Regions from separate parts of the Stenotrophomonas sp. 169 genome, predicted to be linked through region 2. Evidence: riboswitches for the same ligand, from Rfam matches in the RefSeq annotation. Region 2 holds a riboswitch; the other holds the start of a gene.
What was found. A riboswitch is a leader RNA that binds a small molecule or an ion and turns the genes downstream of it on or off. The one in region 2 is predicted to bind thiamine pyrophosphate.
Positions count from the first base shown of each region.

Region 1: it holds a riboswitch for thiamine pyrophosphate, as region 2 does, so the genes downstream of both, ICJ04_RS00785 (TonB-dependent siderophore receptor) here and thiC (phosphomethylpyrimidine synthase ThiC) in region 2, are expected to answer to the same signal.

Region 1 is NZ_CP061204.1:197,400-204,841, forward strand. Features, by position in the region: gene ICJ04_RS18210 (hypothetical protein) at 1-747, shown strand, start outside; gene ICJ04_RS00760 (hypothetical protein) at 744-1,154, shown strand; gene ICJ04_RS00765 (hemagglutinin repeat-containing protein) at 1,165-1,344, shown strand; gene ICJ04_RS00770 (hemagglutinin repeat-containing protein) at 1,410-1,610, shown strand; gene ICJ04_RS00775 (EAL domain-containing protein) at 2,225-3,580, shown strand; gene pnuC (nicotinamide riboside transporter PnuC) at 3,631-4,212, opposite strand; gene ICJ04_RS00785 (TonB-dependent siderophore receptor) at 4,209-6,380, opposite strand; TPP riboswitch at 6,448-6,543, opposite strand; gene ICJ04_RS00790 (phosphotransferase) at 6,585-7,442, opposite strand, start outside.
Region 2 is NZ_CP061204.1:942,027-949,468, reverse strand. Features, by position in the region: gene ICJ04_RS03930 (AraC family transcriptional regulator) at 1-485, opposite strand, end outside; gene ICJ04_RS03925 (winged helix-turn-helix domain-containing protein) at 612-2,948, opposite strand; gene ICJ04_RS03920 (ion channel) at 3,197-3,874, opposite strand; partial or broken gene thiC (phosphomethylpyrimidine synthase ThiC) at 3,941-5,710, opposite strand; TPP riboswitch at 5,795-5,896, opposite strand; gene ICJ04_RS03910 (BCCT family transporter) at 6,095-7,442, shown strand, end outside.

The sequences.
Region 1 (7,442 bases), 740 kb from region 2:
GAAAAGGCCGTCAACTGGATGGGCGAAGACACGGCCATGGCATTGGCTTACGTGGCAATGGCTGCAGCCGGCGGGCCGGTAAAGGCTTTGGGGAGCATGGCGTGGGAGGCGTCGCCTGCCGGCCAAGGCATCCAGCAGAAGAAACAGGACTACCTGGTGAATCCGCTGGGCGAGGTCGTGGGACGGTGGGGCTTCGGTGCGAAGACCGACGACCAGTTGCAGGCGGTACACCCTGCGAGCAACACCATGGCTGGGCTGGGTGTAGATGCTGTGTTGTCAGCGGTTGGTGTGCAGGCGGTGCGCACCGGTGCCAAGGGCGTTGTCGAGGGCTCGAAGGGCATCGGCGGAAAAATTTATGGGGCTGAGGCAGCTGTAGACGGAGGTGTGCTTGGGGGCGCGCATCGTGATACGAGTAAGCCAGCTAATGACGGATTCGACTCACATCACTGTCCGGCAAAAAATTGTTACAAAGCAGCGCCTGTCAGCTCAGATGATGGCCCGGCGATCAAAATGTCGCCCCAAGATCACCGCCGGACTCGCAGTCACGGGGGGTCACATGAGGCGCAAGCTTACCGGGCGGAACAACAGGCTCTTCTAAGGGATGGGAAGCTGATGGACGCCGTGCAAATGGATGTCGATGACATACGTTCAAAATTTGGTAATAAATATGATGATAATATTAAGCAAATGCTCGATTATGCAAAGACACTTGATCCGTCGCAATTCAAGGTGGGAGTTAAGCCATGATATTTGAGTATCAAACAGGCAAAGTTGGCTGCGTCTCAGCTGGAATGGATCGTAGTGAGGTTAGGAGGCTCTTGGGAAAATTCGAAGAGTTCCGTAAGAGTCCCGATAGCATAAACACTACCGATGATTTTGCGGATGCCGCAGCTCACGTATATTATGATAATCATGATCACGTGGTAGGTGTTGAGGTCCACCGAGAGTCAGGACTATTTTACAGGGGACTCTCTGTAATGGAGAAGACGCCCGAACAAATAGAAAGTTCATTGTCGACGTTGAGTGTGGAATGTGATCGTTCTGATTCTTCCATGATATCAATCGAGGGCGGGAAAGTAGGGATGTACTTGATGGAGGATAATGGAGGGGTTGACGTGGTTGTTTCCGTCTATGTGGATCTTTCAGAAACTTGACCTGTAGTAAATGACTGCATCCTCTATATTTGTACCTACTATAAGGAGGCGATTGGCGGGCGGCTCATCGAGCAGCAGCGAGATCAACAGCAGCCAGACCACCGCGCAGGGCAGCCGCATCGCCAGCGAGGGCGACGTGGTGATCGTGGCGCGCAGCGGCGACATCAACGTCACCGGCAGCCATATCTAGGGTGACAACGTGGCCCTGACCGCTGCACGCGACCTGGTCCTGAAGAGCGCCGAAAAACGCCAAGGCTGGAAGGTGCACAGGCCATCGGCGAGCGGGTGATCGCCAACGTGGGGCGCGACCTGACCCTGACCAGCCAGCAGGACCGCACCGACTACGAACGCAGCGACAAATCCGGTGGCATCGACGCAGCGATCGGTACCGGCGGCGGGCAGGTCAGCGGGTATTACAACCAGCAGAAGATCGACAGCAACTACGTCAGCGTATAAAAGCAGACCGGCATCCAAGCAGGCGCGGGGGGCTTTGACATCAACGTCGGCGGCCACACGGCGCTGACCGGCGCGGCGATTGCCAGCACGGCCGATCCGTCCAGGAACGCGCTCAGCACGGGCAGCCTGAGCGTGCAGGATCTGCAGAACGAAGCACGCTACAAGGCGACCAGTGCCGGTGTGAGCGCCAGCTCGCAGGGTGGCAATCTGCTGGCCGTTCCCTGACGGAAACGGCCGCAGCTCGCGACTGATGGCTGACCTGTTCCTGCAGTCGCGCGGTGAGCAGCCTTTCTCGTGGGGGCCAGCACCGCACAACAGCACCGTGCGGAAAAGCTACCTGCAGGCCGTACGGGAAGCTGACGCTGGCAACTGGCAGCCACTCCTTGGATTCGTCCGAAGCTAGAGGGATGGCCTGAGCAGATCACCCGCAACGCTGGATTCATGAGGCGAGCGTGTCCCGTGATCGCCTGCTGAGGTGGATTTCGATGGAAGTGGGGTTTCGGCGACACCGATGGGCACCTGCAGACGTACTTATCCCTTCCTCACCCATCCCGTGAAAACTCTTTAACGCTTGTCGCATTCGGCCAGTACCATGGCGAGAAAAAAGGAATTCCATGCTCGAGACAGGAAGCGCCCGCGGCAGCCGGGAGTGGCTGAGCCGCAAGTTCCCGGACCATGCGCAGTGGCCGCGCATCCAACGCCTGCTGCGCTTGAGCGGTGTGGTCTGTGTGCTGCATGGGGTGATCTGGGGCGCGTTCTACGGCGCTCACGGCATGGACGTGCTGGCCATCGTGCTGTTTTCCCTGATCCTGGTCGGTCTAGGCTGCCTGGGCATCGCCCGCAAGCGCGACCGGATCCCGCTGGTGTTGATCGCGCACGTGCTGCTGGTGATGACGATCTTCGTCAGCTTGGCCGAGACCCCGACGGCGGCGGCGGCGCGTTCGACCCACCTGTTCCTGCTGCCGATCGGCGTGGCCAGTTTCTTCCTGTTCCGTAGCGAGCGCGTCTATCTGCGCTGGCTGTTCCCTGGCATGTGCATCGCCGCGCTGGTGGTGCTGGCCATCAGCCCGGTCAGTCTCGGGCCGCAGCTGGAGCTGCTTACCGATGATGTGCGACGGCTGCGCCACGGCCTGAACACCCTCACCGCCATGGTGCTGACCTGCAGCGTGCTGGCGATCTTCCGCGAAGACCTGAGCGAGCAGATGGATCAGTATGCCGCGCTGGTACGTGGGCTGGCCCAACGCGAGCTGCGTGCCTATCTGCAGCCGCAGGTCGGGCTGGACGGACGCGTGCTGGGCGCGGAGATGCTGCTGCGATGGGACCGGCCGGGCCATGGCCTGCAGTCGCCGGACAAGTTCATCCCGCTGGCCGAAGAAACCGGTCTGATCCACGATATCGGCCTGATGGTGTTGGAACGCGCGTGCGTGCACCTGAAGAACTGGTCGACCCTGCCCGGTGTGGATGCCTGGATGCTGTCGGTCAATGTCAGCCCGCTGCAGTTGGCATCGGACAGCTTCGTGGACGATGTGCGTGCGACCCTGCGCAGGGTGGGCGCGCCACCGAATCGCCTAAGGTTGGAGATCACCGAATCGGCCCTGGCGACGGATCTGTCCGTGCTGGCCGCGAAGATGGGCGCGCTGCGCCAAGATGGCATCTCCTGGTCGCTGGACGACTTTGGTACGGGGTTCTCTTCGTTCTCCCTGCTGCAGGCGTTGCCGCTGGACGAGCTGAAGATCGACCAGACGTTCGTGCGGGGCATGGGCGATGACCCGAGCCAGCGCGAGCTGGTGCGCAAGATCATCGAGATCGCGGAAATCCTGGGCATCGCCACCGTGGCCGAAGGCGTGGAGACCGAGCAGCAGCGCGAGTGGTTGGCCGGCATGGGCTGCCGGGTGTTCCAGGGCTACCTGTTCGGCCGCCCCGTCAGTGCCGAGGCGTTCCATCAGGCGCACGTGCCGCAGGGGCGGTAGCTACGGCGTTGGGGCACCGGTGCGCACAGGCTGACGGCCGGCGGCCGTCACTACCGGGGGCAGGCTACCGGGGCATTGCTCGCCGCACTCCAGCGGCGCAGGCCCAGCACGGCCAGGCCGATGAACACCGCATACAACGCGGCGGTCACGTTGAGCGACTTGAACAGGTACAGCCCCACGTACACCACATCCACCACGATCCACATCCACCACGCGGCCACGTGGCGACGCGCCTGCCACCACTGCGCCACCAGGCTCATGGCGGCCAGCATGGCATCCAGCCACGGCAGCGCGGCGTTGGTCCAGGTATGCATGGCTGCACCCAGTGCCAGCCCCACCGCCACGCCGGCACCTAGATCGATGAAGCGGCGCCGCGCGGGCAGCGGCACGATGCTGACCAGGCCATCCGCCTGCGCGCTTTGCCGCCAGCTCATCCAGCCGTACACCAGGAAGCCGCCGAACACGATCTGCAGCAAGGTGTCCGAGTACAGCCGGGCCTCGGCGAACACGAAGGCATACAGTGCCACCGACACCAGGCCGATCGGCCAGCCGATCATCCGTCGCCGGGTCATCAGCCACACACCGAGCATGCTCAGCGCGGCGGCGGACCATTCCAGCAGTTCCGCGCTCATAGCGCGATGGTGACCGACAGGCGGGCCTGGCGCGGGGCGCCAGCGAACAGGTAGTAATCGCCGGCACTGCTGCCCGTGTCACGCCAGTAGAATTTGTCGAATACGTTGTCCACCGAAAGCCGCCAGGTGACCGGCCGATCGCGCAGCGCATGCTGGTAGCGCAGTCCGGCGTCGAACACGCTGTAGCTGGGCGCACGCACGCTGCCATCCACCGTAGCTGTGTTGGCCGACGCATAGCGCCAGCCGCCGGTAACGCCCAGCCCTGCAGCGAACGGGAGCTGGTAATCCACGTGCACGTTGGCGCGCGTCTTGGGCACGTTAACCAGCTGGTGGCCTTCGTATGCCGGTGTGCCCGCATCACGCGCACGCGCCTGCAACACGCTGGCGCTGGCGTTGAGCTGCAGGCGCTCGGTCAGTCTGCCGTTCGCGGTCAGCTCCACGCCGGTGTGGGTCTGCTGGCCGCGTTGCACGAAGGTGAAGCCGGCATCGCTGTCATCGGGCATGGCGTACTGGAAGGGCTGCGAGGTACGGAACAGTGCCGCTCCCAAGGTCAACGTATCGGTCGATGCGTACTTCACGCCCGCCTCCAGCTGGCGCGACAGAAGGGGCGGCAGGAAGGTGCTTTCGTTGGACGTCCAGAACGGCGCTTCCTGGCCCAGCGAAATGCCGCGCACGTAGCTCACATACGCGTTGACCTGATCGGTGGCGTTCCAGATGACAGCGGTCTGCGGCAGGAACCGCGACAGAGTGCTGTGCCGCTCCGGAGTGCCGCGCTTGTCGTAGGCGCGCTCATCCAGCTTGACCATGCGGCCACCCACCAGCCACTGCCAGTCATCGCCGAAGCGCATGCGGTCCAGTGCGAACAGTGCATCCTGCTTGCTGTAAAGGCGGCGCGCGGAAGCGCCGGGCATCAGCGGCGACGGCGCGTACTGCGGCACCCGGGCATCGCCGATGTTGGCGGTACCCACGTACTCGTTGACGTTCTGGCGCTTGTTCACCGTGCGGCGGAAGGTGTCAGCGCCGATGCTGAGCTCGTGGCTGACACGGCCGGTATCGAAGCGGCCACGCAGCTCTGCACGCAGTTCCTGGTTGACGCGGGTGTCGTCCGGGCTGCGGTAATCGTAGATGTCGTAGTCGCCATTGGGCGCGAAGTAGTTGCCCGGTACGCTGCCATCGGCGCACTGTGCAGCGTAGTAGCAGCCGTACGCGAACGCGACGTTGTCATCGATCACCGAGCGGCTGTGGCTGGCCGACAGGCGCGACTGCCAGCGCGCGTTGATATCGTAGGTATGCAACGCGGTGAGGTTGGTGCTGGCGATGCCCACCGGCTGCTGCCACGCCTGGTAGCCCAGCATCTTCGCGCGGTCCACGCCGCGCGGAAGCGCAGTCGCCCCCAGCAGCTGATAGCCCGATGCCGAGCGCTGCGCGCTGGTCTGGTAGTTGGCATCCACTTCCAGCTTGCTGCGGTCGCTGATCAGCCAGTCGGCGGCCACCGAGTAGAAGTTGCGGCGGCCGTCGGCATGGTCGATGTACGAACCGCTGTCTTCCCATGCGGCATTCAGGCGCACGCCGAAGCGGGGGGTGAGCCAGTGACCCACGTCCACGGCGGTGTAGCGCGTGCCTTCGGTGTCCGTGCCCAAGGTGACGGTGCGCACCTCGGCCGGGCGCTTGCTGACGTAGTTGATGATGCCGCCCGGCGCCATTACCCCGGCCGCCAACCCGGCTTCACCCTTCAGGATCTCGACCTGCTGGATGTTCTCCAGCGCGATGCGCTGCTCGCCGGCGGTGGCCAGTCCGTTGAAGCGGTAGCCGGTGGCGGTATCCAGCGCGAAGCCGCGGATGGCGATGTTCTGGTAATAGCCCACCGGGGCGTAGCTGTCGCCCAGTGATGCATCGTTGGCGGCGATCTCGCTGAGCGTGCGCACGTGGCGGCTGTCCAGCACCGTGCGGTCCAGCAGGTTCACCGATGCCGGCGTGTCCTTCCAGCTACCCGCGCCGAAGCTGCTTGATGGTGCGGTGGCGGCAGCCGCCTGCTGGGCCTGCACGCGCACGGCGGCCAGCTCGGTCGGCGTGCGGTCGGCCGCATCGGCAGGGGCATCGGCAGCGTGCAGCGGCAGCGCGGCACAGAGGGCAACGGTCAACAGCGTAGGGCGCAGGCAGCGGTTCATTCGATTCGTCATCAACAGGAAGAAAGACGAAGCGACGGCGCGCGCGCAGTGACCCGACGGGTCCATGTGCTTGCAGCTCAAAGCTCCCTACGCCGGTGCAAACCGGATCAGGTTCCAAGGGACTCTCTCAGCCTGGTCAACCCAGGCACCCCCGCTTCAGGGTGTCATTTCACACCAAATTGGCCGAAGAAGCGAATCAGCCGCTCAGGCCGCCGCGCGCAGCGTCGCCAGCAGGGCCTGCCCGTGGGCGGTTCTGAACCAGTCCGCATGGCCCAGCAGGAACGTGTAATACGCCACGTCGGCGTTGGCGGTGGATCCGGTGATGCCGTGGAAATACTCCACCTCGGACAGCGCGAAATCCAGGTGCACCAGCGGCAGCAGATCGGCCAGCAGATGCACCTGCGCGGCCGTCAACGGGCGTGCGTCGCGGTAGCCGACGATCAAGGCCAGCGCGATATCGCCACGTACCGCCGCGCCGCCGCGCTCCAGTTCCAGCCAGGCGATGGCATTGCGCTCAATGGCCGTGGCCAGGTCGAACAGGTGGCTGGCGGGCGAGGCGAGGCCGAAGTCCAGCACGGCGGCCACCGCGTTGGCGCGGCCGTGCTGGTGCCAGAGCAGGTTGGAGACATGCCAGTCGTTGTGTCCCCACCGATGCGGCACCGACGCCAAGCGCGCCGCCACGCCGAAGTGCCACGGCAGGATGGCGCGCTGCAGCTCTGCTTCCCATGGCCTGCCGGCCAGATAGTCGGCCAGCCCCGGTCGCTGCGGCAGCTGCGTCTTCAGCAGGGCAATCGGATCCTCGGCGCGGATCAGCTCGTCGCGGGCCACCAGCACGTGCGTGCCGCGCTGTGGCGCGTGGTAGCTGTCGGCCGCGTTGTGCAGGGTGGCCAGCATGCGCCCGGCCTGCCAGGCCTGCTCGACATCGTTCGGGGGCGTCCACGACGGCACATCGCGGTATACATCCTCGCCCGGTGCCTCGGCATGCAGTTCGAAGGTCCAGTCGCCGTGCTCCACCGCCGTGGCGCGGGCATGGTCTGGCAGCACCTGCACGACCGGAACGCC
Region 2 (7,442 bases):
GGGCAGCGCTGTACGGTACCGGCCATCGTGCGCTGCAGTGAAGCCAGATGCAGCAGCATCGGGCGCAGGGCCTGCGCTGGCAGGCCGCTGTCCAGTGCGTCGCGCCACAAGCGCAAGGCGACCCGCAGCTCCGAGCGGTTCATCTGCCCACGTCCGGCATACAGCCCGCAATCGGCCAGTTCCATCAGCATGCGCAGGGCATCGGTATTGAGCGCAAGGCCGACGCACAGGCCATCGCGTCCGGCCTGGACCAACGGCCGCGATTCCTTCTCGAAGGCGATCCACTCGCCGCGCCGCAGGCGGAAACGCCCTTCCTTGGCCTCCACCCATGCACTGCCCCGCACCTGGATCCAGACCGTGAAGCAGCTGCCGGCCGTCTGCAGGCTGCCCAATCGGGCGACGCTCAGGCAGATCGGCGTGGCGTCGTCGAGCGACTTGTCGAGGGAGAGGGACTGGCCGCGATCGGCGAGGGCGAGCTGACGCATAGGGGCACCACGGGTTTGCCAATACAGGGCATCCGTTTTGCCAAATGAGCTGCCAGCGGTCAGGACGTTGCGACGACTTCGCCACGAAATCGACACGAGGGGCCGACGAAAAACTTACGAAAGAAACTAGTCTTTCAGAATCAATGGCTTGATGAACGCCGGGAACACCTCGCCAGTCGATTCGGGCAGCTGCATCACGCCGACATCCGCGCCGTCAGATATCGCCAGCGCCACGTACAGGTCACGTCCGTCATCGCTGGTACTGAATCCGGTGCCTGAACTCAGGCGGCGGGCATCCAGGCAGCGGGTAAGCGGCTCGGCGCCCGCGGTGAGGCGCTGCAGGCCGGTACTGCATCCCGCCCATGCGTCCACATAATCGATGCTGCCATTGCCGGCCACGCTCCACGTGCGGTAGCGCCAACGCGATGGCCTGTCGGCACTGATCTGCTGCACGCTGGCGGCCGTCAGAGCATCGTCCACCGACCACAAACCGCCCGCCCCGAAGCGGGTGAACAGCACACGTCGACGTGCCGCGTCGAACCGCGCCTGCGACACCCCATCCAGAGTGGCCAGCCGCTGCCACGGCGTACTGCGCCGGTCGTACAGGATGAGTCGCGTGCGCTGCTCGTCATCGCGCTCGATCACCAGTACCCGGCTAGGATCGGCCGTATACAACGCCTGCAGGGGGCGCGACGCGGGAACAGGCAGTTGGGTGACCTGCTCGTCCCGCGGGGTGATTTCGTACACATGCGGTTCGCCGTGGTCGTCACGCCCCAAGGCCAACAGGTGGCGGCTGTCCGGCGACCAGTCCGGTGGCTGGCGCGCCTCCGGCCGCAGGCCTTCGATCGGGCGCAGCGACTGTGGGTGCTCTTTGTCTGCCCACCACAACGCATAACTGCCGGAGCGATCGGAGGCGAACACCAGATGCCTGCCGTCCGGCGCCAGCATCGGCTGGCTGTCACGGCCATTGGAGGCGAAGATCCGCTCGGCCTTGCTCACATCCTGCAAAGGCACTTTGTAAAGGGCGAACTGGGCCTTGCGATGGACGAAAGCCAGCATGTTGCCGTTACGCGCCACGGCGGGCCACTGTGCATCGTCCAGGCCGACATCGCGCAGCAGGCGGCTTTCAGTATCCAGGCGGTACAAGCGGACTTCACTGTCCACGCGCCGTCCGAACACGATCTCCCGGCTGTCGCTGAGCCAGGCCCAGCCGCGGATCTCGGCGGAATCATCGGTCAACTGCTCCAGTGGTCCTCCGCCGGCCGGCATCCGCCACAAATCACCGACCTGCGGATTGCGCACGAACACCAGCCAACGACCATCCGGCGAAATCCGTGGCGCATAGTCGAAGTCATCGTCCCGGGCGGCGTACGCCAGCGGCTTCCACGCACCGGTGGCAAGGTCCAACAGGCGGATGCCGCGATGCGCGTAGGCGCCGATCATGCTGCCGAAGACCAGCGAACGGCCATCCGGTGCCCAGTCGAAGCTGAGCAACTCGGTGCCATCGCAGCGCGTGGCCTGGCGCAGGTTGCCACCGGTTGCGCTGGAAATCAGGACTTCGCAGCGGCCGTCGTCGAAGAAGCGGGCGAAGGCGATCTCGCGACCGTCCGGCGACCAGCTCGGGAACCGGTCCGTTGCCCCTGGCGGACGCTCGACCAGGTCACGCGCCGGGGCATTGCCCGAGGTCTGCACCTTGATCTGGCCGCCCTCCTCCTCATCGCTGGCCTCGTAGGCCACCTGCGATCCGTCCGGCGACAAGGTCGGATAGGTCTCAAACCCGGCCGTAGCGGTGATCAGTCGATAGGGCCGCTGCGGGCTGCCGATGACACGCGTCCCGTTCTCCACGGCCGCATCGACGGGTGACTGCTGCGAAGTGCGCTGCAGCAGCCACGCCATCACACACAGAGCCACCAGCATCGCTACCCCGATCGCCAGCAGCACCCACCGGCGCACGCGCCGCCAGGTACCACGCCGTGAAGCGGGGACCCGCGGCGGCAGATCGGCATTCGGGCGCGTTGCAGCGACGGGCTCGCCTACCGCGGCACCTTCCAAGCCGACGGCGCGTAATTCGGATGACGCGTCATCGATGATCGCGGCGGGTTCTTCGGCCTCGACCACGCTCACGGCGGCCAGCAGGCGATACCCGCTTTTGGCGATGGTCTCGATATAGGTGGTGGCGCCGTCCTCATCACCACTGAAGGCCTTGCGCAGCTGGGTCACCGCCTGCGTCAGCACATCGTTGGTCGGCAGCGTATCGGGCCACACTTCGGCAAACAGCTCATCGCGGGTGACCACGCGGCCACCGCTGGTCACCAGCACACGCAACACCCCTGCTGCCTTCGGCGTGAGCCTGCGCAGACGACGCACGCCCGGGACCTGCACTTCACGCGACGAGAAGGTCACGGTGCATTCGCCTATGCGCAGGATGTCCGCGTCACGCAGGGAGCTGTTGCTGATGTTCATGTATCTCGAACGTAGGGGCGCACGGGTCGCGGTACAGCCGTGCAGTCATTCCAGGACGTGGAAACCGAACGGCCAGACTCTGCACACACCATGGACGCAAACCGCAAAAAAACTGGAGCGCGCGAATACTAGCCTATGCAGGTTGACCGCACATGCAGCGTCAAACATCCGGCACTCTCTCGCCTACGTATTCAGATAATAAGTTTCATCATTCGCGCTCTCCGGGGCGCGATTTTTTTATCTGGCATTCATTTTCGAGGGTGCTGCAGCATGGTCAATCCCACCAGCCGGGATACCACCAATGCCACGTACATCACCCCGGAAAACTGCGCCAGCATTACCAATGCGCGCGCCTGCGGGTGCACGGGAACCACGTCACTCAGTCCGACCCCGGACAATAAACTGAAGCTGAGATAAAGCAGCTCCATCCACGTGCGGAAATCCGTGCTGCTCGCCGCCAGGAAACTGCCGGGGTACCACTGCTGGCACACGGAAAATGCAAACGCGAACGCCCACGCCAACAGAGTGAACGTGGCGCCTGCGGCGAACAGTTCATCGCGCGTGACTTTATGGTCCTGCAGCATGTAGGCGATCAAGGCGCCTGCCGTATAGAAATACAGCAGGCTCTCCAGCAACTGCGCCGCCGTGCCCAGGCCTGTATTGCCCAGCAGCACCGCGGCGATGGAAAACACCACCGACGGCACCGCCAGCAACAGCGCCAGCCAGGTTCCCAGCGGGCTGCGCTGCACCACCCACAGGGCAAGGCCAAGCACCGCGATGCCGAAGGTGCCCACCGCCGCACGCCCTGCGGCTGTCTCGTCCATCGCCGGATACATCAGCACGCCGAGCAGTTGCACGCCGAGCAGCCACGCAGAGGGGTGGCGACGGGCAATGGCCAGCCAGCGAAGGGTGGGCGGAATGGGCATGGGCGGGCCTCTCGGAGCGATCGCGGCAGCATACCCATGAAGGGCGTGATGGGGTCATCCAGCCTGGTCACGCACCTCCTGGCTGATCTTCATGGAGCAGAAGTGCGGCCCGCACATCGAACAGAAATGGGCACTCTTGTGCGCGTCCTTCGGCAGGGTCTCGTCATGGAAGGACTTCGCCTTCTCTGGATCCAGGCCGAGATTGAACTGGTCCTGCCAGCGGAATTCGAACCGCGCCTTGCTCAAGGCGTTGTCGCGCACCTGGGCACCGGGGTGGCCCTTGGCCAGGTCGGCGGCATGCGCGGCGATGCGGTACGCCATGATGCCGTCACGCACGTCCTCGCGGTTCGGCAGCCCCAGGTGCTCCTTGGGCGTGACATAGCAGAGCATTGCCGTGCCGTACCAGCCGATCATGGCCGCGCCGATCGCACTGGTGATGTGGTCATAGCCCGGAGCGATATCGGTGGTCAGCGGCCCCAGGGTGTAGAACGGTGCTTCGCCGCACACCTGCAACTGCCTGTCCATGTTCTCCTTGATCAGGTGCATCGGCACGTGGCCCGGCCCCTCGATCATCGTCTGCACATCATGTTTCCAGGCGATCTTTGTCAGTTCGCCCAGCGTGTCCAGTTCAGCGAACTGCGCCGCATCGTTGGCGTCGGCGATACAGCCCGGGCGCAGGCCGTCACCCAACGAGAACGTCACGTCGTAGGCCTTCATGATCTCGCAGATCTCTTCGAAGTGCGTGTAGAGGAAGTTCTCTTTGCCATGCGCCAGGCACCACTTGGCGAGGATGCTGCCACCGCGCGAGACGATCCCGGTCACCCGGTTGGCGGTCAACGGCACATGGCGCTGCAGTACGCCCGCGTGCACGGTGAAGTAGTCCACACCCTGCTCTGCCTGTTCGATCAGCGTGTCGCGGAAGATTTCCCAGCTGAGTGCTTCCGCCTGTCCGTCGACCTTTTCCAGTGCCTGGTAGATCGGCACAGTGCCGATGGCTACCGGCGAGTTGCGGATGATCCACTCGCGTGTCTCGTGGATGTGCTTGCCGGTCGACAGGTCCATCACCGTATCGCCGCCCCAGCGGATCGCCCAGACCAGCTTCTCCACCTCTTCGGCAATGCCTGAAGACACCGCACTGTTGCCGATGTTGGCGTTGATCTTGGTCAGGAAATTACGGCCGATGATCATCGGCTCACTTTCCGGATGGTTGATGTTGTTCGGCAGCACCGCCCGCCCGCGTGCGATCTCGTCGCGGACGAACGCCGGGGTGATGGTCTGCGGAATCGAGGCACCAAAGGCCTGCCCGCGATGCTGCTGCAGCAATCCGGCATCCCGCACCTCCTGCAGCCGCTGGTTCTCGCGGATCGCCACGAACTCCATCTCCGGGGTGATGATGCCGCGCCGTGCGTAGTGCATCTGGGTGACGTTGGCGCCGACGACCGCACGGCGCGGTGGGTTGCGGGAGCCGAAGCGAACGGCATCCAGGCGCGCGTCGAGCTCGCGCGAACGACCGAAGGCGGAGGTGACGCGGCGCAGCGCTTCTGTATCGCCGCGTTCTTCCACCCAGCCCGCCCGCAGCGCCGGCAGGCCCTGGGACAGGTCGATGCGCACATCGGGATCGGTATAGGGACCGGACGTGTCATAGACCGTCAGCGGCGCATTGTCCGCGCCGCCGAACATCGCCGGGCTGGGTGCCAGCGTTATTTCGCGCATGGGCACCTGCACATCGTCGCGGGACCCCGTGACGTGCACCTTGCGGGATCCGGGAATGGGCCGGGTTACGGCGGCGGAGAGCTGCTGTGCCTGCTGCTGCAGGCTGTCACGCGGTGCGTTCATCGGGCATCGTCCAGTAAGGTCAGGGACGAAGCGGCGGCGCACTGGCGCACGCGCACGGACACGCCAGGGGCGGACTCCACGCACGGTCGGCATTGCGAAGCTTCCCTACGCCGGTATCAGCCGGATCAGGTTCCAAGGGACTATCTCAACCGCAGCCCTATGGCCGCGGTACCCCCGCTTCGGCGCGCATTACAGCACACAAGCGTTGTCGCCGACGACACTGACAGCGCCGTGACGATGCAGCACGTACACTGCGGCCGCGCGTTCCTGCGCCTGCCCTCTGGTTCCAACCGCTGGCAATCCGTCTGCATTGCTGGCTTTTCGCTGGCAATGCGCTGCAAGCTTCTGCTCGCTCCCTCATATCCTGAACGGAGAAGCCCCTTCATGGTGTTTCGAATTTCCATCGCACTGGTCGCCGTACTGGTGCTGCTCGCCGGCTTGATGCCGGGCCCTTTCAATTCAGTGGTCCAGGTCATGCTGGCCGAGGTCGTCCGCGGTGTTGGCTGGCTGTATCTGCTGGTCGTGTTCCTGTCTCTGACGTTTCTCATGTATCTCGCATTCGGCCGCTTCGCCAGCCTGCGCATCGGCGGAGAAGACGCTGAACCGGATTTTTCCCGGGCCAGCTGGTTGTCGATGCTGTTTGCCGCCGGCATGGGTATCGGCCTGGTGTTCTGGGGCGCTGCAGAACCCATCTCGCATTTCGCCAAGCCCCCGGAGGGACTGGAGCCGATGGGGATGGAGGCCGCGCGCGCATCCATGCGCTATGCCTTCTTCCATTGGGGCCTGCACCCCTGGGCGATCTACGCGCTGATCGGCCTGGCGATGGCGTGGTTCCAGTTCAACCGGAATGGACGTGGGCTGGTCAGCGACATGCTGCAGCCCATCATCGGCCGGCACCATCGTGGCTGGATAGGTCATGTCGTCAACATCGCCGCCGTGGTCGCCACCGCCATCGGCGTTGCCACCACGTTGGGCTTCGGCACCGTACAGATCGCGGCAGGGTTGGAGCGGGTGTTCGGGATCCCCGCCAGCATTCCCACGCAGATGGTCATCATCGCCGTGGCGTTCGTGTTGTACATGGCCTCTACCCTCAGCGGCGTGGGCCGTGGGGTGAAATGGCTGTCCAATTTCAACCTGTGCCTGGCCGCGCTGTTGTTGGCGATGGTGCTTGTGCTTGGGCCGACCGGCTTCATCTTCGACACCTTCACCACCACGTTGGGTTCTTACCTCAACCAATTGGTGACGATGAGCCTGCGCATGTCGCCGTTCTCGGGCAGCACCTGGGTGGCGGACTGGACCATCTTCTACTGGGCGTGGTGGATCGCCTGGGCCCCCTTTGTCGGCTCCTTCATCGCACGCATTTCGCGCGGCCGCAGCGTGCGCGAGTTCGTCATCGGCGTAGTGATCGCGCCGACCGTGCTCGGCTTTGTCTGGTTCTCCGTATTCGGCGGCACGGCGTTGTGGTCACAGCTGTTCGGCCATGTCGATCTGGTGGCAGCACTGGGCAACGGGTACGAGACGGTTTTGTTCACCATGTTCGACAGCTTGCCGATGCCACTGGTCCTTTCCAGCGTCGCATTGGTGCTGCTGATGATCTTCTTCGTGACCTCGGCGGATTCGGCGGTGCTGGTCCTGGCCAGCATGTCCACGGACGAGCCCGGCGACCCACCGCAGAAGCGCAAGCTTGCCTGGGGTGTTGCCGTGGCGCTCATCGCCGCTGCGCTGCTGCTCG